One region of the Sphingomonas sp. 320_CC genome, then DNA from elsewhere that is predicted to be linked to it. Evidence: predicted binding sites of a transcription regulator. Region 1 holds the regulator's gene; each other region holds the start of a gene.
What was found. Region 1 encodes LexA, which represses DNA repair genes until DNA is damaged. Its sites were predicted from a motif close to GTTCCNCNCTTGTTCT; they were not measured.
Positions count from the first base shown of each region.

Region 2: a site for LexA is predicted at 4,205-4,220, ahead of uvrA (excinuclease ABC subunit UvrA). Genes of this name have one in related genera too.
Region 3: a site for LexA is predicted at 2,729-2,744, ahead of AC59GX_RS06025 (ATP-dependent helicase). Genes of this name have one in related genera too.

Region 1 is NZ_JCAWAE010000004.1:528,814-538,446, forward strand. Features, by position in the region: gene AC59GX_RS18010 (anthranilate synthase component II) at 1-224, shown strand, start outside; gene trpD (anthranilate phosphoribosyltransferase) at 221-1,213, shown strand; gene trpC (indole-3-glycerol phosphate synthase TrpC) at 1,215-1,991, shown strand; gene moaC (cyclic pyranopterin monophosphate synthase MoaC) at 1,988-2,455, shown strand; gene AC59GX_RS18030 (energy transducer TonB) at 2,541-3,233, opposite strand; gene AC59GX_RS18035 (molybdopterin molybdotransferase MoeA) at 3,774-4,955, shown strand; gene lexA (transcriptional repressor LexA) at 5,024-5,698, shown strand; gene AC59GX_RS18045 (ComEC/Rec2 family competence protein) at 6,364-8,574, opposite strand; gene gltX (glutamate--tRNA ligase) at 8,665-9,633, shown strand, end outside.
Region 2 is NZ_JCAWAE010000001.1:572,883-582,515, reverse strand. Features, by position in the region: gene AC59GX_RS02610 (NACHT domain-containing protein) at 1-1,293, shown strand, start outside; gene uvrA (excinuclease ABC subunit UvrA) at 1,303-4,197, opposite strand; gene AC59GX_RS02600 (energy transducer TonB) at 4,422-5,231, shown strand; gene AC59GX_RS02595 (hypothetical protein) at 5,335-5,913, shown strand; gene AC59GX_RS02590 (GGDEF domain-containing protein) at 5,979-7,130, opposite strand; gene lpdA (dihydrolipoyl dehydrogenase) at 8,534-9,633, opposite strand, start outside.
Region 3 is NZ_JCAWAE010000001.1:1,292,102-1,301,734, forward strand. Features, by position in the region: gene AC59GX_RS06020 (L-rhamnose mutarotase) at 6-347, shown strand; gene AC59GX_RS06025 (ATP-dependent helicase) at 369-2,651, opposite strand; gene AC59GX_RS06030 (GFA family protein) at 2,761-3,156, shown strand; gene AC59GX_RS06035 (UrcA family protein) at 3,359-3,688, shown strand; gene AC59GX_RS06040 (inorganic phosphate transporter) at 3,940-5,607, shown strand; gene AC59GX_RS06045 (glycosyltransferase family protein) at 5,719-6,666, shown strand; gene AC59GX_RS06050 (glycosyltransferase family 4 protein) at 6,582-7,826, opposite strand; gene AC59GX_RS06055 (HAD-IIB family hydrolase) at 7,968-9,633, shown strand, end outside.

The DNA.
Region 1 (9,633 bases):
GCCACAAGACGCTGCCGATCCACGGCGTCCAGTTCCACCCGGAGAGCATCGCCACCGAACACGGCCACGAAATGCTCGCCAACTTCCTGAAGATGGCGAACATTCCCCACCAACTCCCCTCCCGCCTCCGGGAGGGGTCGGGGGAGGGCCGCGCCGCGCTCACGACCTCGGCTGGACAGGACGCCCCTCCCCTGACCCCTCCCGCAAGCGGGAGGGTAATGTGACCACCACCACGCTCCTGCCTGACCCCGGCTCCCCCCTCTCGCGCGAATCCGCCCGAGAAGCGTTTGCCGACATCCTCGACGCCCGCGCCAGCGACCGCGCGATCGCCACCTTCCTCACCGATCTCGCGACCCGCGGCGAAACCAGCATCGAGATCGCCGAAGCCGCACGCGCGCTCCGCAACCGGATGATCCCGATCGACGCCCCCGCCGGCGCGATCGACGTCTGCGGCACCGGCGGTGACGGCCACCACACCCTGAACGTCTCGACCGCCGTCGCGCTCGTCGTCGCCGCGTGCGGAGTCCCCGTCGCCAAGCACGGCAACCGCGCCGCCTCCAGCAAGGCCGGCGCCGCCGACACGCTGGAAGTCCTCGGCCTCGACATGGACCGCGCCGGCGCCACCGCGGAGGCAAGCCTCAACGAGATCGGCATCGCCTTCCTCTTCGCCGCCAACCACCACCCGGCGATGAAGCGCATCACCCCGATCCGCCAACGCATCGGCAAGCGGACGATCTTCAACCTGATGGGCCCGCTCGCCAACCCGGCGGGCACCACCCGCCAGCTCATCGGCATCGCCCGCCCCGACTATGTGTCGCTCTACGCCGAAGCCCTCGAACAGCTCGGCACCGAAGCCGCGCTCGTCGTCTCCGGCGAAGAAGGCCTCGACGAACTGTCGGGCGCCGGCCCCAGCATCGTCGCCTCGGTCGGCACCGTCGCGCTCCCCGGCAAGGTCACGCCCGAAGACGCCGGCCTCACCCGCCACGCCATCACCGACATCCGCGGCGGCGACGCGCACCACAACGCCGACGCGCTCCGCCACCTGCTCAAGGGCGAGACCGGCGCCTACCGCGACGCCGTCCTGCTCAACGCCGCCGCCGCCTTGATGGTCGCCGGCACCGTCCCCACTCTCGTCGACGGCGCGGCCAAGGCCGCCGCCGCCCTCGACACCGGCAGCGCCGACGCGCTGCTCGCCCGCTGGATCGCCTACTGACATGACCATGCTCGACCGTATCCTCGAGACCAAGCGCGCCGAAGTCGCCGCGCGCAAGGCAACCACCTCGCTCGCCGACATCGACGCCGGCATCGCCCGCATGTCGAAGCCGCGCGGCTTCCGCGCCGCGCTTGACGCCAAGACCGGCTACGCGCTGGTCGCCGAAGTCAAGAAAGCCAGTCCCTCGAAAGGCCTGATCCGCGCCGACTTCGATCCCGTAGCCCACGCTCGCGCCTACGAAGCCGGCGGCGCCGCGTGCCTGTCGGTGCTGACCGACGAAAAGTGGTTCCAGGGCTCCGACGCCTATCTGACCGCGGCGCGCGACGCCGTCTCGATCCCCGTGTTGCGCAAGGACTTCATGGTCGACCCATGGCAGTCGACCGAGGCGCGCGCGATCGGTGCCGACTGCATCCTGATCATCGTCGCAGCACTCGACGACATCCAGATGGCCGAGATCGAAGCCTCCGCGCTCGAATGCGGCATGGATGTGCTGGTCGAAGTCCACGACGCGCACGAGATGGAGCGCGCGCTGAGGCTCAAGTCGCGCCTGATCGGCGTCAACAACCGCGACCTGCGCGACTTCTCGGTCGATTTCCAGCGCACCTACGACCTCGTCGGCAAGGCGCCCAAGGACTGCACCTTCGTCGCCGAAAGCGGCCTGACGACGCGCGCGGAACTCGACGCGATGGCCGAACACGACATCCACTGCTTCCTGATCGGCGAAGCGCTCATGCGCCAGGACGATGTCGAAGCGGCTACACGGGCGCTGGTGGGATGACCGGCCTCACCCATATCGACGAAGCCGGCGCGGCCCGCATGGTCGACGTCGGCGGCAAGGCCGTCACCGCCCGCGAAGCCATCGCCTCCGGCCGCATCACCATGTCCGCCGAAGCCGCCGCAGCGATCGGCGCCGGCACCGCGAAAAAGGGCGACGTCCTGGCTGTCGCGCGCGTCGCGGGCATCATGGCCGCCAAGCGCACCAGCGACCTCATCCCCCTCTGCCACCCGCTCCCGCTCACGAAGGTGGAAATCGACTTGGTCGTCGACGAAACCGGCGTAACCGCCACCGCCACGGCCTCGACCGAAGGCAAGACAGGCGTCGAGATGGAAGCTCTGACGGCTGCCACGGTAACGCTCCTGACGATCTACGACATGGCCAAAGCGATCGACAAGAGCATGGTCCTCACTGACATCCGCGTCCGCGCAAAGTCCGGCGGCAAATCCGGCGACTGGACCGCCTAAAACAAAACCCTCGCCCCAAAGGGGAGAGGGAAAGACGCCAAAGGCGGCGAGGGTGAGGGCAAGCCAAGCAGAACGCGCCTAGCTTTCAGTCATCATCGATAGACCAGTCGTGGCTCTCGACGATCGTAGACTCAACTGGTCGCCCCGCCGCATCCAGCGAAGGGTCATACCGAAACCGCTGCTCGATCAACCGACAGGTCAGTGCATCAAGCTCCCGGCTCCCGCTAGACCGAGTCACCCGACACCCCGACACGCGCCCATTGGTTTCAACCACGTACCGCACGAATACGCGCCCTCTGATCCCGGTCTCCGCACCGTCATCCGGATAATCCGAATCCTTCAACCGCCCCTTTCGCCACCGCGGCGGCGTCTCCTCGCCACCCCCGCCGTCGCCATCGCCATATCCCCCACTCCCGGTGCCATTGCCGATCCCCCCACTCCCGGTCCCCGGCCCGCGAATATCCGAAGCTCCCGCCGTCGCCTGCGCCCCCACTCCAGCCTTCTCCGCAACCACGACAGGCGGCGGCACCACAACCGGTACCACCGGAGGCGGCGCCACCACCTCGGTAGCCTTCGACTTCAAATTAGGAGGCGACGCAGCCCCCTCCGGCTTCCGGCTAGGCGAAGGCCGAGGCCTCACCTTCTCCTCGGGCGGCGGTGGCGGACGCGGCGCCGCATCGAACACCTTCAACGCATCACTCACCGCCGCCGACATCGGCACCACCAGCCCATTGAGCAGGGCATAGCCCAGCACCCCCGGCAACAGGACAGCACCCACCGCCGCCCCGATCCTGTCTCTCGCCCGAGGCTGATTGCGTGTCATCATGCTGATCTGGTGTCTCTTTCCCCCAAACAAAGCCCCGCAAGCGATGAACCCGCGCTGGCCGAGCGTGCGAAGAGGTGATCGACGACTATCCCGAACTCCGCGTCGGGCCGCGGAGAAAACAGTGGAGCACTATCAACACCACCCCGGCGAAGGCCGGGGCCCAGTTGGGAAAGCCGCGGTAATTCAACGCGACCGCCCCGCCCAACCCTGTTTCCCCGCGAAGGCGGGGACCCAGACTGGACTCCCGCCCCTCGAGGCAGTGGCTGCGCCGATCGCCCCGCCGTCCTGCCGCAACCCCAACAACACCTGTCCTACGTTCCAAACCCATGGCAAAGCGCCAGATACGCCAAAACTCACCCCCTCCCGCCGGACCTTCTACCGGACGAGACCGTTCCAAACCTGAATCTCAGAACCGCACCCGCCAAATGTCTCCCAGCGTGTGAACTTCCTGCACTTCCAGCAGGAAAACCACGTAATATCAGAGCCAAAAGCATGACCCTAGTCCCCGTCGCCGAAGCCCAGTCCCGCCTCTTCGCCATGGCCCCCCGCGTCGGCCACGAGACCGTGACGCTACGCGAAGCCGCCGGCCGCTGGGCCGCCGAGGACATCCTCGCCCGCCGCACGCAACCGGCAGCAGACCTCTCGGCGATGGACGGCTACGCGATCCGCTACGCCGACCTCCCCGGCCCCTGGACCGTCATCGGCGAAAGCGCAGCCGGCCGCCCCTTCGCAGGCCATGTCGCCCCCGGCCAAGCCACCCGCATCTTCACCGGTGCCGCAATGCCCGACGGCGCCGACACCGTCATGGTCCAGGAAGAAGCCCAGCGTGATGGCGAAACCCTGATCCTGGCCGGCGAAGGCCCCCCGACGCTCGGCCGCAACACCCGCCGCAAGGGCCTCGATTTCTCCACCGGCACCCGCCTGATCGCCGCGGGCGATCGCCTCAGCCCCGCGCGCATCGCCGTCGCCGCAACCGGCGGCCACGGCAGCCTCACCGTCAACCGCCGCGTCCGCGTCGCCGTCGCCGCCACCGGCGACGAACTCGTCCCCCCCGGCTCGACCACCGACGGCGTCGCGCTTCCCGAATCGAACGGGATTATGCTCGCCGCGATGCTCGCCGACATGCCCGTCGACATCATCGACCTCGGCATCCTCCCCGACAATCTCGAGATCCTCCGCGAAGCCTTCGCCAGCGTCGAGGCAGACCTGCTAGTCACTACCGGCGGCGCGTCGGTCGGCGACCACGACCTCGTCCGCCCGGCAATCGAAGCCGCCGGCGGCACCATCGACTTCTGGCGGATCGCCCTGCGCCCCGGCAAGCCGATGATGGCCGGCCGGATCGGCGAGATGATGGTACTCGGCCTCCCCGGCAATCCGGTCTCCGCGTTCGTCACCGCGACGTTGTTCGTCAAACCCGTCGTCGCGCACATGGCCGGCGCTAGAGACCCGCTCCCCCAGTCGACCCACGCGCTGCTCGGCGAAGACCTGCCCGCCAACAACGCCCGCACCGACTATCTCCGCGCCGAACTGCGCGACGGGAAAGCCTATGCCTCGACGATACAGGACAGTTCGATGCTGCTGACACTCGCCCGCTCGACCTGCCTCATCGTCCGCCCCGGCAACGCTCCCGTCGCGAGGACCGGCGAATCGGCCGAAATCCTCGTAATCGCGTGATACGGACGCTTGACGGCGTTAGTTATGTTCCATAGAAGTTCCCAGTCTGTTCCGGACGGAGAACCGCCATGCTCACGCGCAAGCAGCACGAACTCGTCTGCTTCATCAACGATCGCCTCAACGAAACCGGCGTCTCGCCGTCGTTCGAGGAGATGAAGGACGCGCTCGACCTCAAATCGAAGTCGGGCGTCCATCGTCTGATCAGCGCGCTCGAGGAGCGCAACTTCATCCGCCGCCTGCCGAACCGCGCGCGCGCGCTCGAAGTGTTGCGCATGCCCGAACGTGCGGAGAAAAAGGCGCCGTCAAAGGCATCGAACGTCAAGGCAGCTCCCGCCGCCGCGACCCCGCAACCGGCCAACGACGTCATCGAGATTCCCCTCCACGGCCGCATCGCTGCCGGCGTCCCGATCGAGGCGTTCGAAGGCAGCACCATGCTAGCCGTCCCCGCCGCGCTGCTCGGCACCGGCGAACACTACGCTCTCGAAGTCTCGGGCGACTCGATGGTCGAAGCGGGCATCCTCGACGGCGACTACGCCCTGATCCGCCGCACCGAAACGGCGAGAGACGGCGAGATCGTCGTTGCGCTGATCGAAGACAGCGAAGCCACCCTCAAATACTTCCGCCGCGAAGGCGCCATGGTCCGCTTAGACCCGGCAAACCGAGCCTACGACCCCCAACGCTACGCCCCCGCCCAGGTCCGCGTCCAAGGCAAACTCTCCGGCATCCTCCGCCGCTACGACTGAGTCGCGGAGACCGACCTGCGTTATCATCGCGCAGGCCGGTCTCTGTTTTAGCTGCTTAGGAAAAGTGCCCGCTCAAGCTGGTGAGCCAAGTCGCTCTCTCCCGCTAGCGACAGCGACCGGTCTGATCGGCAAATTAAGCGATGTACTCGGAGTTGTCCGAGACAGTTCTTCGATATGCCCAAGCAAAGACCGCCAAGCGTCCGGAAGACTCTGTCCCGCTTCGATGCATAAGCGCGACCTCGACTCGAACCCTAAATATCTGTGCCTCCGCGCCTTTGCGCGAACATATCGCCATCTGCCCCCCGCGCAGCCGAAGAATTGGTTCGCGCGGAGACGCGGAGGTGTTGCGTTCGGGGAGGGATGAAGCTGTTCCAATGCCTTCGGTAGTGAGACTGAACAATAGCCAGCCCGATTCATCCATCGTATCAAAATTCTCCGCGGCTCCGCGTCTCCGCGTGAACAAATTCTTCGCACTGCGATCGCAGGTGATGACGGATGATTTTGTTCACGCGAAGGCGCAAAGGCGCGAAGATGTGGTGCTTAGATTGGCGTCTATTTGTCTTCGCAGACCACGGAAAAACCGACGTCGGCTCATCGTTCATGAAGGTGTGAAGGTCTCCCGAATCGCATCACCTTCGCAACTGTGCGCCTTCACGTGAACATTTCTACTTTTGACGGCCTCGGCTGGCACGAAACGCCGGCGCAGTACCGTGAAACCGGTCATAGCGCGGCCTGAACGAATGCGCGGTGCGTTCGAGGAGAGGCGGATCGCGCCAAGGGTGACGATCACCTGCGTTCAGGATGGTCACGACTGTCCCGCTCCCCAAGGTCAGCGCGACGCCCCCCGTACGCCGGAGTACACGACGATCCAGTTTCAACCACCGCGGTACACACCGTCTCGGCAGACCGCGTTCGCTGACGACAATATCGGCGCCCTGACAGGCGGCGATGAACTCAGCAATCGGAACCATATAGGCGCTGCGCGTCGCAAGTATCCGCCACATCTGCCCACGCGCGGCGATATCGGTGACGCACAGATCGCGGCTGCACCGGGCATCGGGTTGGTCCGCGAGCAGGAGCGGCTCGCCGTCCACCCCGCCATTCTCGGCGAGCATGTCGCGCGTATAGTCGCCTGCCCGGTCACGCAGCATTGCCAGCCCCGCCGCGGTTCGTACCGCGACGTGGCGACCGTCTCCCGTCACCAGAACGTCAGGCGCTGGCGTGGTCAGCGCCCAGATCGCGCCGACCATGAGCGGCAGAATACCCAACCGACGCCACCAAGTCCGCCACAGCGCGATCCAAATCCCCCCGACAATCATGAGCACGAACGCCGCCGTCGGCATCGCGGGCAACGACCGCACCGAGCCGGGAGCGCTGGCCACGATATGCGCGAGCCACAGCAGCGCATCGAGCGAGCGCTGGACCAGCCACCAGATCGGCGCGCCGAAGCCGCCCGCATCGAGCAGCAGCGCCAGCGCCTCCAGCGGCATCACGACGAACGTGGTCAACGGGATCGCGACGATGTTGGCGAACGCGCCGTACAGCCCCGCCTTGTGGAAATGATAGACCGCGATCGGCATCAGTGCGAATTCGACCAGCAGCCCCGTGAGCAGCAGCGATGCGACACCCCGCGCCAGCTTGCGTCCCCGCCCTTCGTCATGCGGGCCGAAGAACGCGCGGATCACCGGATGTTCGTGCAGCGCCATGATCGCGGTGATCGCCGCGAACGAGAGTTGGAAGCTCGGCCCCGCCGCCGATTCGGGCAGGACCAGCATGACACACGCCGCCCCCGCCGCGACCAGCCTCAAGGTCATCGCCTCGCGTCCCATCGCCAGCGCGGCCAGCACGAGCAAGGCGGCCACGCAGGATCGGATCGTGGGGACCTGGCTGCCGGTCAGCAACGTATAGCCGATCGCCGCCGCCGCACCCGCCAGCGCGGCGATCAACGGCAGGCGCCCATGCAGCGCCAGCCACGGACTGAGCGCCAGCAGCCGCAACACGATCAGCATCGTCGCCGCCACGGCTGCGGTGATATGCAACCCGCTGACCGACAACAGATGCGCGAGCCCCGCCCGGCGCATCGCCTCCGAATCGTCCTCGCTGATCGCACCGACGTCACCCGTTGCTAGGGCGGCGGCGATGCCGCCTGCGCTGCCGTCCAGCCGCGAAACGATGTGGTGCGACAGCGCGACGCGTATGCCCGCGCCCGATTCGCTCGGCGTCGTTACGACCACCGGTGCGAAACCGCGTCCGGTCGCGCCAATTCCGCCGAACCACGCGACCCGGGCAAAGTCGTAGGCGCCCGGCACCGCTGGCAAAGGTGGCGGCATCAGGCGGGCGCGCAAATGCACGACTGCCCCGGTCCCGAGCAGCTTGGGCGCATCGGCCTCCGCGAGGTTGACGCGGACTCGGTATGGCAAGGCAACCGGCTGCCCATCAGTCTCCACACCTTTACCAAGTGGGAGAACCGTCAGCCGCACCAGTTTGCGCGCTACCAGCGGCTCGATCGCCTCCACCTTGGCCGAAAAGCTCGCGATCGTCGGGCCGCCCAACACCGGTCGTGCCACCGATTCCGACCGAGCCCAGATCAACCCAAGACCGAGCCCCGCCGTCAGCAGACCAATCGCCAGCGAGCGCGCCGCACGCCCGCCCTGCCCCACGGCCAGACAAGTCAGCCCACTCGCCACCAGCAGCAGCACCGCCACGCACCACGCCGGCGGGTCCGGCAAAGCGAACCACAACGCGATCCCGCTCCCCAGCATCACCGGCAGCCACAGCACCAACTGGTCGCGCTCCGCCTCCAGCCAGCGCTCGACCGCCAGGCCCCCGCGCTCCACGGCAAGCTCGACGACGGCCCCCCATCGCGGCACGCCCATTTGTCGCCGCCAAGGACGCATGCTAGGGGCGGCGACGGCTGTCATGGCCATCGTTTCTCCATCGTTTCATCAGTCTGGGAGCACCCGCGGTTGGGCGCAATATCTGATACGGGCACCGCCAATTCGGCCGCACCCGTGGTTACCCGTTTCGCTCCGTCGCCGACGGGGTTCCTGCATCTTGGCGGCGCGCGCACAGCGCTGTTCAACTGGCTGTTCGCAAAGGCGAACGGGGGTAAATTCCTGCTGCGGATCGAAGATACCGACCGGGTCCGCTCGACCCAGCCGGCGATCGACGCGATCATCGACGGGATGCGCTGGCTCGGGCTCGACTGGGACGGCGACGTCGTCATGCAGTTCGCGGGCGCCGAGCGCCACGCACAGGTTGCGCACGAGATGGTGGCAAATGGGCATGCCTATCGCTGCTACATGACCAACGACGAGATTGCCGCGATGCGCGCCGAGGCACAGGCCGCGAAGAAGCCGCTGCGCATCCGCAGCCCGTGGCGTGATCGCCCGGAAAGCGAAGCGCCGAGCCTTCCCCATGTCGTCCGCCTGCGCGCGCCGCAGGAAGGCGCCGTCACGATCGAGGACCGCGTGCAAGGCGCCGTCACGGTCAAGAACGAAGAGATCGACGACCTCGTCCTGCTCCGCTCCGACGGCACGCCGACCTACATGCTCGCGGTCGTCGTCGACGATCACGACATGGGCGTCACGCACGTCATCCGCGGCGACGATCATCTCAACAACGCGTTCCGCCAGTTGCCGATCTACCGCGCGATGGGCTGGCCCGAGCCGATCTATTCGCACATCCCGCTGATCCACGGCCCCGACGGCGCCAAGCTGTCGAAGCGTCACGGCGCAGTCGGCATCGAAGCGTACCGCGACGAGATGGGTATCCTGCCCGAGGCGTTCGACAATTACCTGCTCCGGCTCGGCTGGGGTCACGGCGACGACGAGATCATCAGCCGCGAACAGGCAGTCGAGTGGTTCGATCTGTCGGGCGTCGGCAAGTCGCCCTCGCGCTTCGACCTGAAGAAGCTCGAGAATCTCAATGGCCAC
Region 2 (9,633 bases), on a different contig from region 1:
GCAAACTGGGTCGAGAAAGAGATATTAAGGTTTGAGGGCTTTCATCCAAAGACTGCCATCATAGTTTCTTCCCGACCGAGCCATCGATTCGAGTCTTGGGAGCGATTTTATCGTGCTAGCGTTCTGCCATTAACAAAGCCAATGGCAATTGATCTGATCAATTCTTTTAGATACGACAGTGGTGTAAAATCCCGGTTCCTTGATCGGGTAAAGGCCGATTTGTGGTCGACGCACGAGTCGTTCCTGTCGTCACCGCTACTCTGCACAATAATGATGCTCACCTTCGAAGAATTTGCAGAAATCCCGACAAAGATGCATGCATTCTATAGCCAAGCGTTTGACACTCTTTTTCAGCGACACGACGCCCTTAAATCTCAGTTCAACCGAGAAACAAAAACTGGTCTGACAAGGGATATTTTTCGGCGGTGCGTATCTTCGTTTTGTGTGACGTCGTACCTGGACGAAAAATATACGCTAACCGAAGATGTAGCGGTAAAACATTCAGATGCAGCAGTTCGCTTTGTACGCCAATCTACCGGACTGCAACTACGCGGTGTGACCGGAGAAAATTTGGTCAGCGACTTGGTGAATTGTGTAAATGTCCTTCAACCCGACGGGCTGGAATTAACTTTCGTCCATAGGTCATTTCAAGAATACTTTGCAGCACTATTTGCTGTAAACTATCATGATAGTCGCTTTCCAGCGCTTCTAGACAGTTTTTCATATCGATTTGGCGATTCATCGCTCTCTATGGCATTTGATATGGCAAGAGAAAAAGTTGAAACGGAATGGGTTCTCCCGAGGTTGACTTCCAAGCTTCAAGAAATAGCTGACCTCACGGAACTTTCCCACCAAGTAAGGACTGTCTACACCACGCTCTTTTTTGGCAAAGGCCCCCGTGGAAAGATTTACCTCTATTCCGATTTTCATAACAAAGACTTTGGCTTCATCTACGCATTATGCAAATTATATCCAAAACAATTAAGTAGTAGTATCTGGTTCAAACCAATCGATAAAATGATCGACCCGGCATTACTCCAGGGAATGCACATACCCGGCAATTCGACCAACGATGAAACATTCACTGCTTGGTTAGATACCGCGCATGATCGGGACGAGCCATCACGGTTTTTAGCAGACTTGTCTGCCGGCAGCGAATGGTTGGAAAAGCTGGGCCTTTCTGATTCCATAGCAACATTTCTTCGAGAGGGTCCAAAAATCATAAACGCCATACTTCAGCGGGAGAAGCGAAGAACTTCGGTAATGGACGCTTTCCTATCCAACTCAGGATAGCCGTAAGAGCTATCCATTAATTACCCGCTTCTCCAGCAACGGCGCCAGATACTTCCCCGTAAAGCTGCCCTTCGCCTTCGCGACCTTCTCCGGCGTGCCTTCGGCGACGATCTCGCCGCCCTTGACGCCGCCTTCCGGACCCAGGTCGAGGACCCAGTCGGCGGTCTTGATGACGTCGAGATTGTGTTCGATTACCACCACCGTATTGCCTTGCTCGACCAGCGCGTGGAGGACTTCCAGCAACTTCCGCACGTCCTCGAAGTGGAGCCCGGTGGTGGGTTCGTCGAGGATATACAACGTGTTGCCGGTGGCGCGGCGCGAGAGTTCCTTGGCGAGCTTGACGCGTTGCGCTTCGCCGCCCGAGAGCGTCGTCGCCTGCTGGCCGACCTTGACGTAGCCGAGGCCGACCTCGACCAGCATCGCCATCTTGTCGCGGATCGGGGGGACCGCCTTGAAGAACTCGGCGGCGTCCTCGACCGTCATGTCGAGCACGTCGGCGATCGAATGGCCCTTGAACTTCACCTCGAGCGTCTCGCGATTGTAGCGCGCGCCGTGGCAGACGTCGCAGGTGACGTAGACGTCGGGGAGGAAGTGCATCTCGATCTTGAGCACGCCGTCGCCCTGGCACGCCTCGCAGCGGCCGCCCTTGACGTTGAAGCTGAAGCGGCCGGGCTTGTAGCCGCGCGCCTGCGATTCCGGCAGGCCGGCGAACCAGTCGCGGATCTGCGTGAAGCTGCCGGTGTAGGTGGCGGGGTTGCTGCGCGGGGTGCGGCCGATCGGCGACTGATCGATGTCGATGACCTTGTCGAGATACTGGAGGCCGGTGATCTTGTCGTGCTTGCCCTGGACGATGCGCGCGCCGTTCAGCTCGCGCGCGGCGGCGGCGTAGAGCGTGTCGATCGTGAAGCTCGACTTGCCCGAGCCGGAAACGCCGGTGATGCAGGTGAAGGTGCCGAGCGGCAGGCTGGCGGTGACGCCGCGCAGGTTGTTGGCGACCGCGTTGTGGACGGTGAGCTTCTTGCCGTTGCCTTTCCGGCGCGTGGTTGGGACCGGCACCTCGCGCGTGCCGTTGAGATAGTCGGCGGTGATGCTGCCCTTCGACTTGAGGATCTGCTTCAGCGTGCCCTGCGCGACGACCTGGCCGCCGCGGACGCCGGCGCCGGGGCCCATGTCGATGATGTAGTCGGCGGTGCGGATCGCGTCCTCGTCATGCTCGACGACGAGCACGGTGTTGCCGAGATCGCGCAGACGGCGGAGTGTCTTGAGGAGCATGTCGTTGTCGCGCTGGTGCAGGCCGATCGAGGGCTCGTCGAGGACGTAGAGCACGCCGGAAAGGCCGCTACCGATCTGCGACGCGAGGCGGATGCGCTGGCTTTCGCCACCGCTGAGCGTGCCGCTGGTGCGGTCGAGGTTGAGGTAATCGAGGCCGACATTGTTGAGGAAGCCCAACCGCTCGACGATCTCCTTGAGGATGCGTTCAGCGATCGCGTTCTGCTGGTCGCCGAGATGCTGCGGCATGTCGGTGAAGAAGGCGAGAGCATCGACCACCGATAAGTGGGTTGCGTACGAAATGTCCTTCATCGCGATCTTGACCGCGAGCGCTTCGGGCTTCAGGCGCGCGCCGCCGCAGACTTCGCAGGGGGCGGCGGACTGGTACTTGCTCAGCTCCTCGCGCATCCAGGCGGAGTCGGTCTGGAGCATGCGGCGGTTGAGGTTGCCGATGACGCCCTCGAACGGCTTGGAGACGTCGTATTTCTTCTTGCCGTCGATGAAGGTGAGCGTGACGGGCTTGCCCTTCGAGCCGTGCAGGATGGTGCTCTGGACCTCCGGCGGGAGGTCGGACCAGGGCGTCTCGATGTCGAACTTGAATTCGCGCGCGAGGCTGCCGAGGACCTGCATGTAGTAGGGCGACGGCGGGTTGGATTTCGCCCAGGGGACGACCGCGCCCTTCTTGATGCTGAGCATGTGATTGGGGACGACGAGGTCTTCGTCGAACAGCAGCTTCTCGCCGAGACCGTCGCAGGCCGGACATGCGCCCTGGGGGGCGTTGAACGAGAACAGGCGCGGCTCGATCTCGGAGATCGTGAAGCCGCTGACCGGGCAGGCGAACTTCTCGCTGAAGACGATGCGGCCGTCGGGGGCGTTGTTGCCGAGGATTTCGGACTTTGGCGTATGCGGTTCTACCGGGTCGGCGGGGTCGACATAGGCAAGGCCGTCGGCGAGTTTCAGCGCGGTTTCGAAGCTTTCCGCGAGGCGCGTGGCGATCTCGCCGCCGACGACGAGGCGGTCGACGACGACTTCGATGTCGTGCTTGTACTTCTTGTCGAGCGCGGGGGCTTCGTCGATGTCGTGGATCGTGCCGTCGATCCGGACGCGCGCGAAGCCCGCCTTCTGCCACTCGGCGAGTTCCTTGCGGTACTCGCCCTTGCGGCCGCGGACGACGGGGGCGAGCAGATACAGGCGCGTGCCCTCGGGGAGCGCCATGACGCGGTCGACCATCTGGCTGACGGTCTGCGCGGCGATCGGTTCGCCGGTGGCGGGCGAGTACGGGATGCCGACGCGCGCCCAGAGCAGGCGCATGTAGTCGTAGATCTCGGTGACGGTGGCGACGGTCGAGCGCGGGTTGCGCGACGTCGTCTTCTGCTCGATCGAAATCGCGGGCGAGAGGCCCTCGATGTGGTCGACATCGGGCTTCTGCATCAGTTCGAGGAACTGGCGGGCGTAGGCGCTGAGGCTCTCGACGTAGCGTCGCTGGCCCTCGGCGTAGATCGTATCGAACGCGAGGCTCGACTTGCCCGATCCGGAGAGGCCGGTGATCACCGTGAGCGTGTCGCGGGGGATGTCGATGTCGACGTCCTTGAGGTTGTGCTCGCGCGCGCCGCGTACGGAAATCTTGGTCAGCATGAGGCTGGTTCTACTTCTGTTCTGATCGGGAGACTAGTGGGAGAGATAGGAATGCATGAGGCCGGGTGCCAGTTCATCCGGGACGATCGATTGCGCAGCCGATTGCGCGACGGGCGATCAAGGCGTCGACGCGGCTTGCAACCAGGTGGCGTATTTTGGAGAACCGGCGAACGTGACGGGGTGCAAGGGGATGATGCGATGACGAGTATTTCCGGATGCCGCTGATGCTGGCGCTGGCCGCCGCTGCGGCGCTGGCGGAGCCCACGGCCGCGCCGTTGACTCCGGCGAGCAAGTGGAACGTCGATTATGGCGCGACCGCCTGCATGCTCGGCCGCACCTATGGCACCGGCAAGGCGGAGACGATTCTCGCGCTTCGTCGGCTGCCGCTGGCGTCGACGCTCGAGCTGATGGTCTACACCAATGATCGTGGCGTAACGATGCGGCTGGGCCAGGCGAAGATCGGCATCGTCGGCGGGGGATCGGATGACAGCCGGTACGAGAGTTATCCGACCCAGGCTTCGGGCAAGCGGATGACGCGCATGCAGGTCGATGCCACGCTGTTCGAAACGCTGCCCGCCGATGCCGTGCTGCGCATCACCCCGGACAAGATGTCGGGCTGGGCGTTCGCGATGCCAAATGCGAAGGCGGCATTCGAGGCCCTGGCCAAATGCAATGATTCGACGGCCAAGCATTGGGGCATCGACCCGACCGAGCGCGCGAAGATCGCCCAGCCTGCCAAGGCGACGACACGGCCCGAATACTGGATCGGACCCGACGATTACCCGAGGACGATCGTCGGCAAGGGTGCGCAGGGGACGTCGACGGTCCTGTGGACGATCGGCCTCGACGGGCGGGTTGCCGATTGCCGGCCCGTGGTGACGAGCGGCGAGGTCGAACTCGACAAGGCGGCCTGCAGCGCGATCATGCGGCATGCGCGCTACACACCCGCGCTTGGCTTCGACGGCAAGCCGATGGTCAGCCACGCGACACAAAAAGTGACGTGGCGATTGCCTGGCACCTGGTCCGGCAACTGATCGACCGTCGCGGCTGGACGGGGCGAAGGCGCCGGGGTTGCACTCCGGTATCGGTGTATTATCTTGTTCGTACACACCGAAGCGGAATGGCACAGAGGACGACATGGGCAAGAAGAAGGACGAGCGAAAGCGGCGCGAGCGCGAGGCCGAGATGGCCGCGGCTCAGGGGCACTCGAGTGCTGGGCATGAGGGCCATGCGCATGACGGGCACAAGCATGACGCGCACAGGCATGAGGGCCGGAAGCACGAGGGTCGCAAGCATGAAGGCGGCGCGCCGTTCGCGGGGATCGCTGCGACAATCGCGCGACAGATGGGGACACCGGTCGGACGCCAGATGATCGCGGCGGGGCTGATGGCCGCGGCGACGGCGATCTCGAAGCATGACGCGAAGTCGAGCGCTCGGCCGACGCCTCCGACGCCCCCTGCCCCGCCTTCCCCTGCCTCGTCCTCGGCACAGGCTGAGCCGGCAGCGTCGAAGGTCGAGCCGGACGTGGCGACGGAGTCGACCAGGCCTCAGGGCAATGGTCCGTTCGCCGGGGAGACGCGGGAGCCGCCACGGAGCGAGACGAACGCGCTGCCGCCGGAGTTCGCGAAGGTGCTGGACTCGGTTACGGTGGGGTTGGAGCGATTGTTCGTCGGGTTCGGCAAGCCGACCGCGAAGAAGGACCCGCCTGCCGCTTGAGTGTGCAGGGCCGCGACGCCGCGCGTGGCGTTGCGGCCCTTTCGGGGCGATCCAAAACTCGCGGCTCAGGCTGCCTTTATGTAGATGGCCGGTTGGCGGCGGTCGCCCTTTGCGAGGTACATCGCGCGGTCTGCGCCGGCGATGAGGTCGACGATCGGCGTGTTGGGCTCGCCCTCGACGACGCCGATGCTGACCCCGAGCGTGCCATGCGTGGCCATGCGCGGTGCCATGGCCTGTGCGAACCGGGTGGCGATACGGTTGCCGATCATGGTCGCGTGCGCCGTCGGGATGTCCGGCAGCACGCAGACGAACTCGTCACCGCCCCAACGGATCAGGTGGCCTTGTCGGCCGACGGCGTCGTGGGCGATCTCTGCAAAGCTGCGGAGCGCGGCGTCGCCGGCGGCGTGGCCGAGCGTGTCGTTGAGCGTCTTGAAGCGATCGAGATCAAGCATCATCACCGTCAACGTGCGCGGCGCATGGCGGCCGGCGAAGGTCTGCGCGATGCGGTCCAGGCCGGCGCGGTTGAACGCGCCGGTGAGCCAGTCGCGCTCCATCTGATCGAGCAGCAGGTTCTGGCCGCGCTCGGCCTGGAGGATCAGGAGCGAGAAGGCGCGGAAGATGATGAAGGCGATCTGCCCCGCCGCGAGCCAGGCGCCGAGATCGTCGTGACGACCGGTCAACTGCGTGCCGATCCGGTCGCCGTAAGCCAGCCAGGCGCGACCGAGGAACATCGGTATGGTGACCGCGAACAGCGCGGCGACGATCCAGCCGGTCTGTAGCGAGTCACGGCGCGCGAGACGGATGGCGACGATCACCACGACGAGGTCGAACCCGGCGCGGATGACGCTGAGATAGGCGACGCGGAGGTGGAAATGCGCCGGGTCGTGCGTGAACCAGAGGGGCAGGCCAAGGACCGCGGCGGTCGCCAGCATCGACGTCAGGCGCGCGTCGGGGCGGCTGAACTTCACGACCGCGCCGGCGATCAGCGCATAGCCCATCACCACTGCGGGGTTGCCGATGCTGGGCGCCAAGGGGAGACCGATCCGATCGTTGAGCACCGCCATCAGTGCGCCGCACCCGGCGATCAGGTGGCCGGCGCCCCATAGCCCTGCCCAGGACCCGAACCGACCGGTCGCGAGGGGGATGAGGTGGATGAACCCGGCGACCAGCATGCCGAGGCCTGCGACGACGTAGAGAGTGGAGAGATCGAGCGCCACGGAGACCTGCTTGTTCGTTCGTTGCGCGGACTAATAGGTTGGCTTTGCTAAGGATTGGTTCCGGTTGGGGTGGGGAAGGAAATTTGCGTGTTTTGGTTTGGGTGGGTTGGGGGTTGTGCGCGGGTGGCGATGAGGGGCGGGGCGGTGCCCAGGCGATAGGCGATGCCGAGGGCGGATGCGGTGGGTGTGCCAAGAATGTTTCCCCGCGAAGGCGGGGACCCAGACTGGGCTCCCGCCTTCGCGGGAGAACAGGGAGGCGGGCGGTATCGTTTGGGGCGGAGTGGCTCTGGCTTGACCGACGTTGTCGGGCGTTTCGTGCACGCCACTCCAGATTGCGCCCAGTTGTTGCGCCCCCTCCCCCGTCATCCCGGCGAACGCCGGGACCCATGGTCGCGGACCGGGCGATGGTGGGGCGATATCGCTGGGTCCGCCGTAACCGTGGGTCCCGGCGTTCGCCGGGATGACGGAAGGGGGTGTAGGTGGGTGAGTTTGAAAGGATTCCGGAGCTTAGGGCTTGGTGTGGGTGATGCCGTCAAAGACCTCGCAGATCGTGAGCTTGCGGCGGTTCACGCTGCCACTTGATCGCGCCCCCGCCCCCCTAACCTCCTTCCCCTACCCCTCTTACCCCCCCGTCATCCCGGCGGACGCCGGGACCCATGGTCGCGGACCGGGTCATGATGGGGGATATCATTGGGTCCACCGCAACCGTGGATCCCGGCGTTCGCCAGGATGACGGAAGGGGTGTGGGTTGGTGAGTTTGAGAGGGGTGCGGAGCTTGCGGCTTTGGAATGGGTGATGCCGTCAAAGACCTTGCAGATCGTGAACTTGCGACGGTTCGCGCTGCCGGTTGATCGCGCCCTTGCCCCCTAACCTCCTTCCCCTACCCCTCCTACCATCCCGTCATCCCGGCGGACGCCGGGACCCATGGTCGCGGACCGGATAGTGATGGGGGGATATCATTTGGTCCACCGTAACCGTGGGTCCCGGCGTTCGCCGGGATGACGGAAGGGGGTGGGTTGGGCTTTGCGGGTGGACGGGGGTGTGGCGAACTGGTGAACTGGTGAACTGGTGAACTGGTGAACTGGTGAACTGGTGAACTGCGAACTGCGAACTGCGAACTGCGAACTGGCGAACTGGCGAACTGGCGAACTGCGGCAACATCCATCCCCCGATCGAACTCAACCGTCGCCCCCTCCTCCACGTTCACCGCCTCGCCTGCATCTTCAACTCTCGCGCTGCAACGCCGAGAGGGCGCCGGTGGATTGCCACCGACGCCCTCTCAATCTTACTTCACTCGGTGATGCGCAGCCCTGCTTGGCCGGACAGGGGCAAAGCCCCTGTCGTCGGACGGCGCTGGAGCGCCGCCGGCCGGGCACGCCCTTTGGATTCACATTTAGCTTTTGCTAAATGTGAATGGGCTTGCCCTGAACCGCCATCGCCGCTTCCTTGATCGCCTCGGCATGCGTCGGATGCGCATGGCACGTGTAGGCGATGTCTTCGCTGGTCGCGCCGAATTCCATCGCGATGGCGGCTTCGGCGATCAGCGTGCCGGCGAGGCTCGAGACGATCCAGACGCCGAGGACGCGGTCGGTTTTGGCGTCGGCGATGATCTTCACGAAGCCGTCGGTGTCGCGGTTGGTCTTGGCGCGGCTGTTCGCGGCGAACGGGAACTTGCCGACCTTGATGCCACCAGATTCGGCGGTCTTGTCGCGCGCGGCCTCTTCCGTGAGGCCGACGCCGGCGATCTCGGGCATCGTGTAGACGACGCTCGGGATGACGTCCTCGTTGACGATGCCGGTCTGGCCGGCGATGTTTTCCGCGACCGCGACGCCCTCGTCCTCGGCCTTGTGCGCGAGCATCAGGCCGGGGATGCAGTCGCCGATCGCCCAGACGCCGTCGACCTTGGTGCGGAAGCTGTGGTCGGTTTCGATCTGGCCGCGCTTGTTGAGCTCGAGGCCGATGGCTTCGAGGTTGAGGCCGTCAACGTTGGCCTTGCGCCCGATCGAGACGAGCACCGCGTCGGCGGTCAGCGTCTCGGACGCGCCACCCGCGGCGGGCTCGACGGTGACGGTCGCGACGCCGTCAGCGACGGTTACGCCGGTGACCTTGGTCGAGAGCTTCAGCTCCATGCCCTGCTTCTTGAAGAGCTTGGCGGTCTCGCGGCGGACTTCGCCGTCGAAGCCGGGGAGGATCTGGTCGACGAACTCGACGACCGTGACCTTCGCGCCGAGACGACGCCAGACGCTACCGAGTTCGAGGCCGATCACGCCGCCGCCGATGACGACCATGTGCTCGGGGACCTTGGGGATCTCGAGCGCGCCGGTGCTGTCGACGACGGTCTTCTGGTCGACTTCGACGCCGGGGAGCGGCATGACCGAGGAACCGGTGGCGATGACGATGTTCTTCGCGGTGACCTTCTGGCCGGCGATGTCGACGGTGTGCGCGTCCTGGAACGCGGCCTTGCCCTTGAGCCAGGTCACCTTGTTCTTCTTGAACAGGAATT
Region 3 (9,633 bases), on a different contig from region 1:
TTTCCGTGACGTATCGCATCGTGACCGCGCTGGACCTCGTCGACGACGCAGCCCTGATCGCCGCCTATCGCGAACGCCACGCGCCGGGCGCCGTGTGGCCCGAGGTCGTGCGCGACATCGTCCAGCGGGGGTATCGAGAGATGGAGATCTGGCAGATCGCCGACCGGCTCGTGATGATCGCCGAGGTCGAAGACGATTTTCCATGCGCGGCCGACCCGGCGTTGCAGCCGGTCGTCGCGTCCTGGGAGACGGCGATGGACGTGTATCAGAAGCCGATCGACGCGACCGGGCCGAAATGGGCGGTGATGGAGCGGATATTCTCGCTCGCCGATCAGACCGCCGGCTGATCCGTCCTTCTCCTCAGGTCGTTAGGGCGTGAGCGTCACGAAGCTGTCCATTACGCGCTTGCGGCCCGACTGTTCGAAATCGATCTCCAGCTTGTTGCCTTCGATCTCGGCGATCAGCCCGTAGCCGAACTTCTGGTGGAACACGCGCATGCCGAGCGACAGGTCGTCGCGGCCCTTGTTGCCGAGGCTGATCGCGCTGGAGCGGCTTTCGACGACGCGTGCGGGTTTGGTGGAGAAGGTGCTGCCGGTGCCTGATGCGCGCTGCCAGCCGGGACCGCGACCGGTGCCGCGCGCGACGTCCGCGAACGGATCGGCGCGGTCGGACCAATTGGCCTGCCAGAGGCTCGCGCCGCCGGACATCGTGGTTTCCGTGTCGATGTGTTCGGCGGGGAGTTCGGCGACGAAACGCGAGGGGATCGACGAGTTCCACTGGCCGTAGATGCGGCGATTGGCAGCGTGGATGATCACCGCAAGTCGGCGTGCACGCGTGATCGCGACATAGGCGAGACGACGTTCCTCCTCGAGGCTCTTCACGCCGCCTTCGTCCAAAGAGCGCTGCGACGGGAACAGGCCTTCCTCCCAGCCGACCAGGAAGACCGTGTCGTATTCGAGGCCCTTGGCGGCGTGAATCGTCATGATCGTGACCTGCGGGTCCTGCGCGCCGCCCTCGTTGTCCATCACGAGGCTGACATGCTCTAGGAAAGCGCCGAGCGAGTCGTACTCCTCCATCGCGCGGACGAGCTCGCTGAGGTTCTCCAGGCGGCCGGTCGCCTCGACCGACTTCTCGGCCTGGTACATCGCGGTGTAGCCGCTCTCGTCGAGCAACTGGCGGGCGAGTTCGGCGTGCGGCAGGCTGGTCGCCATGTCGCGCCAGCGGGCGATGTCGCCGACCAGTCGGCCGAGCGACTTCTTCGCCGCGCCGGTCAATTCGTCGGTGTCGAGGATGCGCGCGGCGGCGGTCGTGAGCGGCGTGCCGGTGGCGCGGGCGAGCTGATGGATGCGCGCGACCGCCTTGTCGCCGAGGCCGCGCTTGGGAACGTTGACGATGCGTTCGAAGGCGAGGTCGTCCGCGGGCTGGTTGACCACGCGGAGGTACGCCAGTGCATCGCGAATTTCGGCGCGTTCGTAGAAGCGGAAGCCGCCGACGATCTTGTACGGCATGCCGATCGCGATGAAGCGGTCCTCGAACTCGCGCGTCTGGTGCTGCGCGCGGACCAGAATCGCGACCTCGTCCAAGGACTTGCCGGAGCGGCGGACGATGTCGATCTCCTCGCCGACCCGCCGCGCTTCCTCGGGGCCGTCCCAGACGCCAATGACCTTGACCTTCTCGCCGACGTCGCGCTCGGTCCAGAGCTGCTTGCCGAGCCGTCCGCCATTGTTGGCGATCACGCCCGACGCGGCGCCGAGGATGTGCGGCGTGCTGCGGTAATTCTGTTCGAGGCGGATCACCTTCGCGCCCGGGAAGTCGCGTTCGAACTTCAGGATGTTCTCGACCTGCGCACCGCGCCACGAGTAGATCGACTGGTCGTCGTCGCCGACGCAGGCGATGTTCTTGCGTTCTTGCGCGAGCAACCGCAGCCAGAGATACTGCGACGAGTTGGTGTCCTGATACTCGTCAACCATGATGTATTTGAAGCGCTGCTGATACTGCGCGAGCACGTCGCGGTGCGTCTTCAGGATCACCAGCATGTGGAGCAGCAGGTCGCCAAAATCGCACGCGTTGAGCGCGATCAGCCGCGCCTGGTATTGCTGGTACAGTTCGCCGCCGCGACCGTTGGCATAGCGTTCGCTCTCGCCCGCATCGATGTCCGCGGGGACGAGGCCCTTGTTCTTCCACTGGTCGATCAGCCCGGCGAGGCTGCGCGTCGGAAAGCGCTTCTCGTCGATGTCGGCGGCGAGGATCAGTTGCTTTAACAACCGCAGCTGGTCGTCGGTATCGAGGATCGTGAAGTTCGATTGGAGCCCGACCAGTTCCGCATGGCGGCGCAGCATCTTGGCCGCGATCGCGTGGAAGGTACCGAGCCACGGCATCCCTTCGACCGCATCGCCGACCAGGCGACCGACGCGCTCGCGCATCTCGCGCGCGGCCTTGTTGGTGAAGGTGACGCTGAGGATCTCCGACGGCCACGCCTTCTTGGTGAAGATCAAGTGCGCGAGCCGTGCGGTCAGCGCCGCGGTCTTGCCCGTGCCGGCGCCGGCGATGATCAGGACGGGCCCGTCGGTGGTCAGCACCGCCTCGCGCTGCGGCGGGTTGAGACCGCGCAGATAGGGAGGCTCTGCTTGCGGCGCGGACGTTTGGGCGATCTGGTTCACCGGTGAACAGGTAGGGAACGGGGGGCGATGGGGCAAGCGGGTATGACTTGCGCGGTTCGACGATACGTGGAACAAGTTGAGAACATAGAGGGAGGCGGGCATGCTGGCGGGACGATGTCATTGCGGATCGATCAGCTATGTCGCGGAGGGCGAGCCCGAGCATCACGCGCTGTGCCATTGCGGCGATTGCCGGCGAAGCGCGGGAGCGCCGATGGTAGGCTGGATCGCATTCAGATCCGAACAGGTGACCATCTCGGGCGATCCGGTGACGTATGAATCGTCGGCAAGCGGTCGGCGTCAATTCTGCGGACGGTGCGGGACGGGACTATTCTATACCAATGCGGCGTATCTGCCGGGGATCATTGACGTGCAATCCTGTACGCTGGACGATCCCGAGGCGGTCGCGCCGGGTGCGCATATCCAGGTGGCCGACCGATTGGCGTGGATGGCGGATGTGGCCGCTCTGCCTGCGTTCGAGCGATATCCGGGGATGTGACCTAACGCCTCATCTAGAGTTTCGGCGCGTCGTCGGACCGTCGCCAAACCGTCGCGCGAGCGTAACGAATCACGGGTAGGGGATGCGCAGCGACGTGGTTCGTCGTCGGAGATGCCGCACCCAGAAAGGTGTCCCGACGCGCTGGCGCCGTCGCCCGCAGGCATAGCCTTGCGGACCGCAGGACCATTTGAGGAACATCATCATGAAGCTTTTCATCAGCGTCGCTTCGGCGGCGATCGTCGGCGCTTGCCTGTTTTCCACGGGTGCTTCCGCGAGTTCCGGGCGCGACCCGGTATCGGTGCGCGTGTCGCGCGCCGGGCTCGACCTGACCAGCGATGTCGGGCGCACCGCGTTCCAGCGCCGGCTGCGTTCGGCAATCGTCGGCGCCTGCCAATCGCACGGTGTTGGCCTCGCGGCGCTCGCCGACGCGCAGCAATGCCGCAAGGAGATGACCGCGGATGCGGACGTGAAGATGGTCACTTTGTTCGGCCGCAATGGCATGCAGCTCGCGAGCATCGGTGAAGCTCGGTGAATTAACTTACTCACGTCCGACGAAGTCGGTTCCGAACATCCTCCCCCGCAAGGGGGAGGTGGCGCGAAGCGACGGAGGGGGAGGACACGGAACGCACGTTGTCCTCTGCCTCCCCCTCCGTCTGGCGAGGGCCAGCCACCTCCCCCTGGCGGGGGAGGATTGTAGAGAGCGACGTCCCAAATAGGGTCGAACGATCGCTTGATTTACATCTGTCATAAGATTGTCATCGTAAGGGCCGACTGCACATTCCTATGGCAACCTCCACATTTGCACCCGATGCGGTGACGGCTGATTCGAGCGCTACCGCTGCGCCGCATACCGGTCCCAAGCTCGATCATGCGCTGCATCCGTCCGGGCGCTGGATATTCCTCGCCGTGCTGATCGGCGGGCTTGCCTATGCCGGGTTCAGCATCGCCTTCGATACCGCGCAGGTCGGCGAGAGCCTGGCGGGCGGGGCGTTCGCGTTTCTCGCGCTCGCGCTGCTGATCGCGCTCGGGTTCGAGTTCGTGAACGGGTTCCACGACACCGCCAACGCGGTCGCCACCGTCATCTACACGCATTCGATGCCCGCGCCGCTCGCGGTCGTGTGGTCGGGGTTCTTCAACTTCCTCGGCGTGATGCTGTCGTCGGGCGCGGTGGCGTATTCGATCGTCACGTTGTTGCCGGTCGACCTGATCCTGAACGTCGGCAGCGTCGGCGGGTTCGCGATGATCTTCGCGCTGCTGCTCGCGGCGATCCTGTGGAACCTCGCGACCTGGGCGGTCGGGCTGCCCAATTCGTCGAGCCATGCGCTGATCGGCTCGATCCTCGGCGTCGGCCTTGCCAACCAGATCATCAATGGCGGCGGCGCGGACGGCACGTCGGGCGTCGACATGGTGCAGGTCTGGAAGGTGCTCTCCGCACTCGCGTTCAGCCCGATCGTCGGGTTCGTCGGCGCGCTGTTGCTGCTGCTCGTGATGAAGCGGTTCCTGCGCGACAAGAAGCTGTACGAGGCGCCCGAGGGCCAGACGCCGCCACCGCGCGGCATCCGCGCGCTGCTGATCGGCACCTGCACAGCGGTCAGCTTCGCGCATGGCAGCAATGACGGGCAGAAGGGGATGGGGCTGATCATGCTCATCCTGATCGGCTGCGCACCGACCGCATATGCACTGAACCGGACGATGCCCGAGAGCGCGATGCCCGCATTCGTGCAGTCGGCGCAGGCTGCATCGGCCGCCTACCGCGCGCATGCCGACGGCGCGCCCGCCGACGTTGCGACTTCGCGTGCGCAGGTCACCAAGGCGCTGAAGAGTAAGCATGTCGCCGACCCGGTCATCTATGGCGCGCTGGCGACGCTGTCGGACGACGTGTCGAGCCGGATCGAAAGCTATGGGTCGCTGGGCAAGGTGCCGGCTGCCGCGACGCCGAACCTGCGCAACGACATGTACCTCGTGCTCGATACGACCAAGCTGATCGCCGAGGACAAGTCCGCGCAGAGCCGCTTCACCGCGCAGGAGATCACGACGCTCAAGAGCTATAATAGCGGGCTCGAACAGGGCACTCGCTATATCCCGACCTGGGTGAAGGTGACCGTCGCGCTGGCGCTCGGGCTCGGGACGATGGTCGGGTGGAAGCGGATCGTCGTCACTGTGGGTGAGCGGATCGGCAAGACGCATTTGACCTACGGCATGGGCGCGTCGGCCGAACTGGTCGCGGCGGCGACGATCCTGCTGGCGGTGAAATACGGCATGCCGGTGTCGACCACGCACATCCTGTCGTCGGGTGTCGCGGGCGCGAGCGTTGCGAATGGCGCCGGGCTGCAGCGTCGCACGGTCATGAACATGGCGCTTGCATGGGTGATGACGCTGCCGGTGGCGATGCTGCTGTCGGGTGGGCTGTATTGGCTGCTGCTGACGCTGGCGCATACGTTCGGGTATTGAGCGGCTCGGCCGTCATCCTGACGAAAGTCGGGATGACGGCGGTAGGTTAGATCGGAAGGGTGCCGGTCGCAGCGGGGGAACCGGTCCTTGGCGCCGCGGGTTGCCGGAGCCATGCGATTGCGATGCTCGATCTGTGGGAACTGGGACTGGCTCGTGCGCGAGGATTGGTTCGAGTGTAGCCACTGCCGCCTGCTTGTCCGCGACGTGAGCGAGGTCGGTGCGGTTGCCGACGAGATCGTCGCGCGGTTGGGAAGCGGGCTTGTCGACCTACAGCGCGATCCTGCGGAGCGCTGGATGCTCGACCCAGCCGGTTTGCGGAACGCGGCGTGGCGGTTCGGGTTCGAGGTGGAGCCGGTCGCTGTTGCGAAGGGCGACGTGCGCTTTCCCCCCGATTACCGTCCTGCCCAAGCGCATTCGGCTCCCGCGACGACTGTGCCGCACGCGATAGGGCTCGGCATCATGGCGCGGCCCGCCGACGCCAACGACATCGTCGAGATCGCGACCGATTATCGCACCGCGTTTGCCCAGATCGTCGTCCTGCTCGACGGCTCGGCAAACGAAGCAAGCGATCTCGCAGCGCGTATTCCTTGGGTGGAGGTCGCCCATCACCCTCTCGCCGACAATTTTGCCGCACAGCGGAACAGGCTCCAGGACGCGTTGCAGACCCGCTGGGTGTTGCAGATCGATACCGACGAGCGCCTCGACGGCGCTTTGCTCGACGCGCTTGGCTGGCTGGTCGCGGCGGCGGATCGCGACGAGTTGCGCTCGCTCGGCGTGTCGCGCCGCAACCTCGTCGACGGGGTGCAGTCCGCGTCCTATCCGGACATCCAGTACCGCCTCAATCGCAGCGATATCCGCTTTGCCGGCCGCGTCCACGAGCGCCCGGTCGTGCCGTTCGTCGAGAGTTCGCTGGCACTGGCCGGTGTGCTCGAACACCGGCTTGATGGCGAGCGGGTGCGCGAGCGGACGCGGATCTACGAGGCGATGTCGACCGGCGCGGGCAGGCCGGAGGACGAGGCGTTGCTGCTCGCCCCCTTCGATCCGATCGCGGTGCGATAGACCGCGCTCGTCTGCGCGGACAGGGTATCGCGCGTGAACATCCCCGACGCACGCCGGCTCGCCGCGGCGTAATGCGCGCGCAAGGCCGGGTCCTCGATCAGCCGCTGGATCTGCGTGGCGAGGTCGTCGCCGGTGCAGGCCTTGGCCAGTAATCCGGCACCGCTCTCGCCAATGAACAGCCGCGCGCTCGGGTCCTCGGCGCAGGCGACGACCGGTCGGCCGAACATCATCGCCTCCTGGTACACCAGCCCGAAGCTCTCGTAGCGCGAGGGTGCGACGATGACGTGGGCCGCACTCATCAGGTCGTGCAACGTCGGTTCGTCGACACGGTGATGGCAGCGCAGCCTGGTGCGTGCGGTGGACGGAAGCGCCTTCAAATCGTCCGCGTGGACACCAACGATCGTGAGGCGGAAATTGCGCATCCCGGCATCTGCGCGCCGGGCGAGGATCCGCAGCGCCATGATGAGCGCATCGAATCCCTTCCGATGTTCGTCCCGCCCGACGAACAGCAGTTCGATCGACTGGTCCTCGGGGATATCGTCGGGATAGGCTGCGGCCGTTCCTCGGGCCACGATCTCCGGCGGCAGGCTGAGGCCGATGACCGCGTGATGCCCGGTTGGTCCCGGCGCTTCGACGCCATACAACCGGGCGATCTTCTCGCCGTGAAGCTGCGTGTTCGAGATCAGTGCCTTGCTGAAGCGCGCTGCGACCCGCTCCGCAAGCATCGCCGCGCGCCGATCCAACCGGTCGCGCAGACTCGTTACCGTTTCGGCCGAGGTCGCTGCCGGGGTCGAGTTTCGCGTCACCAACGGCGCGGGGCCGGTAAGTGCGATCGCCAGTCCTGGCGCATACCAGTTGGTCGCCTCGACCACGTCGAACGGCTCGCGTCGGTGCTCGCGAGCAACCGCTCGGCGGAACGCGAACGGCGCGACGAGGTGCCCGATACCCGCAATCTTCCGGAGGCGCGCGGCGAACGATCCCTCGCGCAGACCGCAACCGATGACCGTAACCCGGCCGTCGTGGCTGTCTTCGCGACGGTCCATAGTGAAGACACGGACGTCGTTGCCAGACTGTGCCAATGACTGCGCGATTTCGCGCGCGGCGCGAGTAAGTCCGCTCTTTTCAGGAGGATAGGCCCAGGTGAGTAGAGCGATTCTCACAGCGATCGATCACCGAGCGAACGAGGCGTCGCAGGGAACGTAATAACCTGCGTCAATACCGGCATGTAAAGTATCATCGGCCCGGAACTCGGCAACCCCGTGAGCGGTTCCTTACGTGAATTGCAGATGAACGGGGGAAGGGTGTTCGTACTACATATCGCGTTGCAGGGGTGTTTACGCGCAACCGACGTCGAATACGGAATCACCGCGGATACCGGGGGCCATATCCGGTACCTTCTCGATCTCGTCGCTGCCAGCGGCCGCAATTCGGCGATCGACCGGATGGAAATCGTTACCCGGGCATTCCATCATGCGGCGTATGCGGAATGCTATGCCGAGCCGATCGAGACGATCGACGGCACAACGCGTATCGTCCGATTGCTGACCGCGTCCGATGCGTATCTCGTCAAGGAAGACCTGTGGACCGAGCATGGCAGCCTGGTCGAGGCTTTGGTGGCGCATATCGCGACGCTCGATCGCACGCCCGACGTCATGCACGCGCATTATGCCGATGCCGGACTGATCGCGGCGCGTGTGTCCGCGCGCACCGGCATCCCCTATGTGTTCACCGCACATTCGCTCGGTCGGGTGAAGCTGGCCGCGTTCGATCGTGAGTGCGCGGAAACCGCGGGTCTCGATCGCCGGATCGCGATCGAGGAAGAAGCCATCGCCGGGGCGGCTGCGATCATCGCGTCGTCGCGTGACGAGGCCGAAGTCCAGTATGCCGACTATGATGCATATGATCCCGGCCGCATTCGCGTGTTCGCGCCGGGTAGCGATCTCAAGCAGTTCGCGAACTGTGGCACCGATGCTCGCGTTGATGCGCTGATAAACCGGTTCCTCGACGATCCCGCCAAGCCGGTAATCCTCGCGATTGCGCGCCCGGTGACCAAGAAGAACCTTGCGGCACTTGTCCACGCGTACGGCCGGTCACCCGCGCTTCAGGCCGCGGCGAACCTCGTGATCCTGGCGGGCACGCGTGACGACAGTGCGACGCTGGAGCCCGAGATTCGCGACAACATCGCCGAACTGCTCCAGTTGATCGACCGTTATGACCTGTACGGCAAGGTCGCCTATCCGAAGCAGCACCGACCGGACGATATCGCCGCCGTCTATGCCCATGCCCGTACCCGGCGCGGCGTCTTCGTTAATCCGGCGCTCAACGAACCGTTCGGGCTGACCTTGCTCGAAGCGGCGGCGAGCGGCCTGCCCGTGGTTGCGACCGACAGCGGTGGTCCGAACGATATCGTCGAGACCTGCGGCAACGGCATTCTCGTCGATCCGCGTTCGCCTAGCGCCATCACCGATGCGATCCTGAAGATACTAGACGATCCGGCGCTGTGGTCGCGCTACTCAGCGGCGGGGTCGGTAGCGATCCGCGCCTATGACTGGGACCGGCACGTACAGCTTTATACCGGGTTGCTCGCAGAGGTCGTGAACGCCGCGCCTGTGGTCACGGATCGGAAGCCGGAATTGTTGCTGGTGTCGGATATCGACGGAACGTTGATCGGCTGTGCAAAAGGCGTCGACGATTTCACCGCGTGGCACGACGCGCAGACCGATGTCGCGTTCGCTATCGCCACCGGGCGCAGCTTCCACAGCGCGATGGCGGTGCTCGGGCAGCATGATGCACCGCGCCCCGAAATCCTGATCACCTCGGTCGGCTCGGAGATCTATTACCGGACGGTGCGCGGGGCGGTGTACGACCGCGATACCGAATGGGACGGGATCATCGCCGCCGGTTGGGACCGCGAGGCGGTTGCTGCACTGATCGGTCAACATGCCGGACTGACGCCGCAGAGTCCGC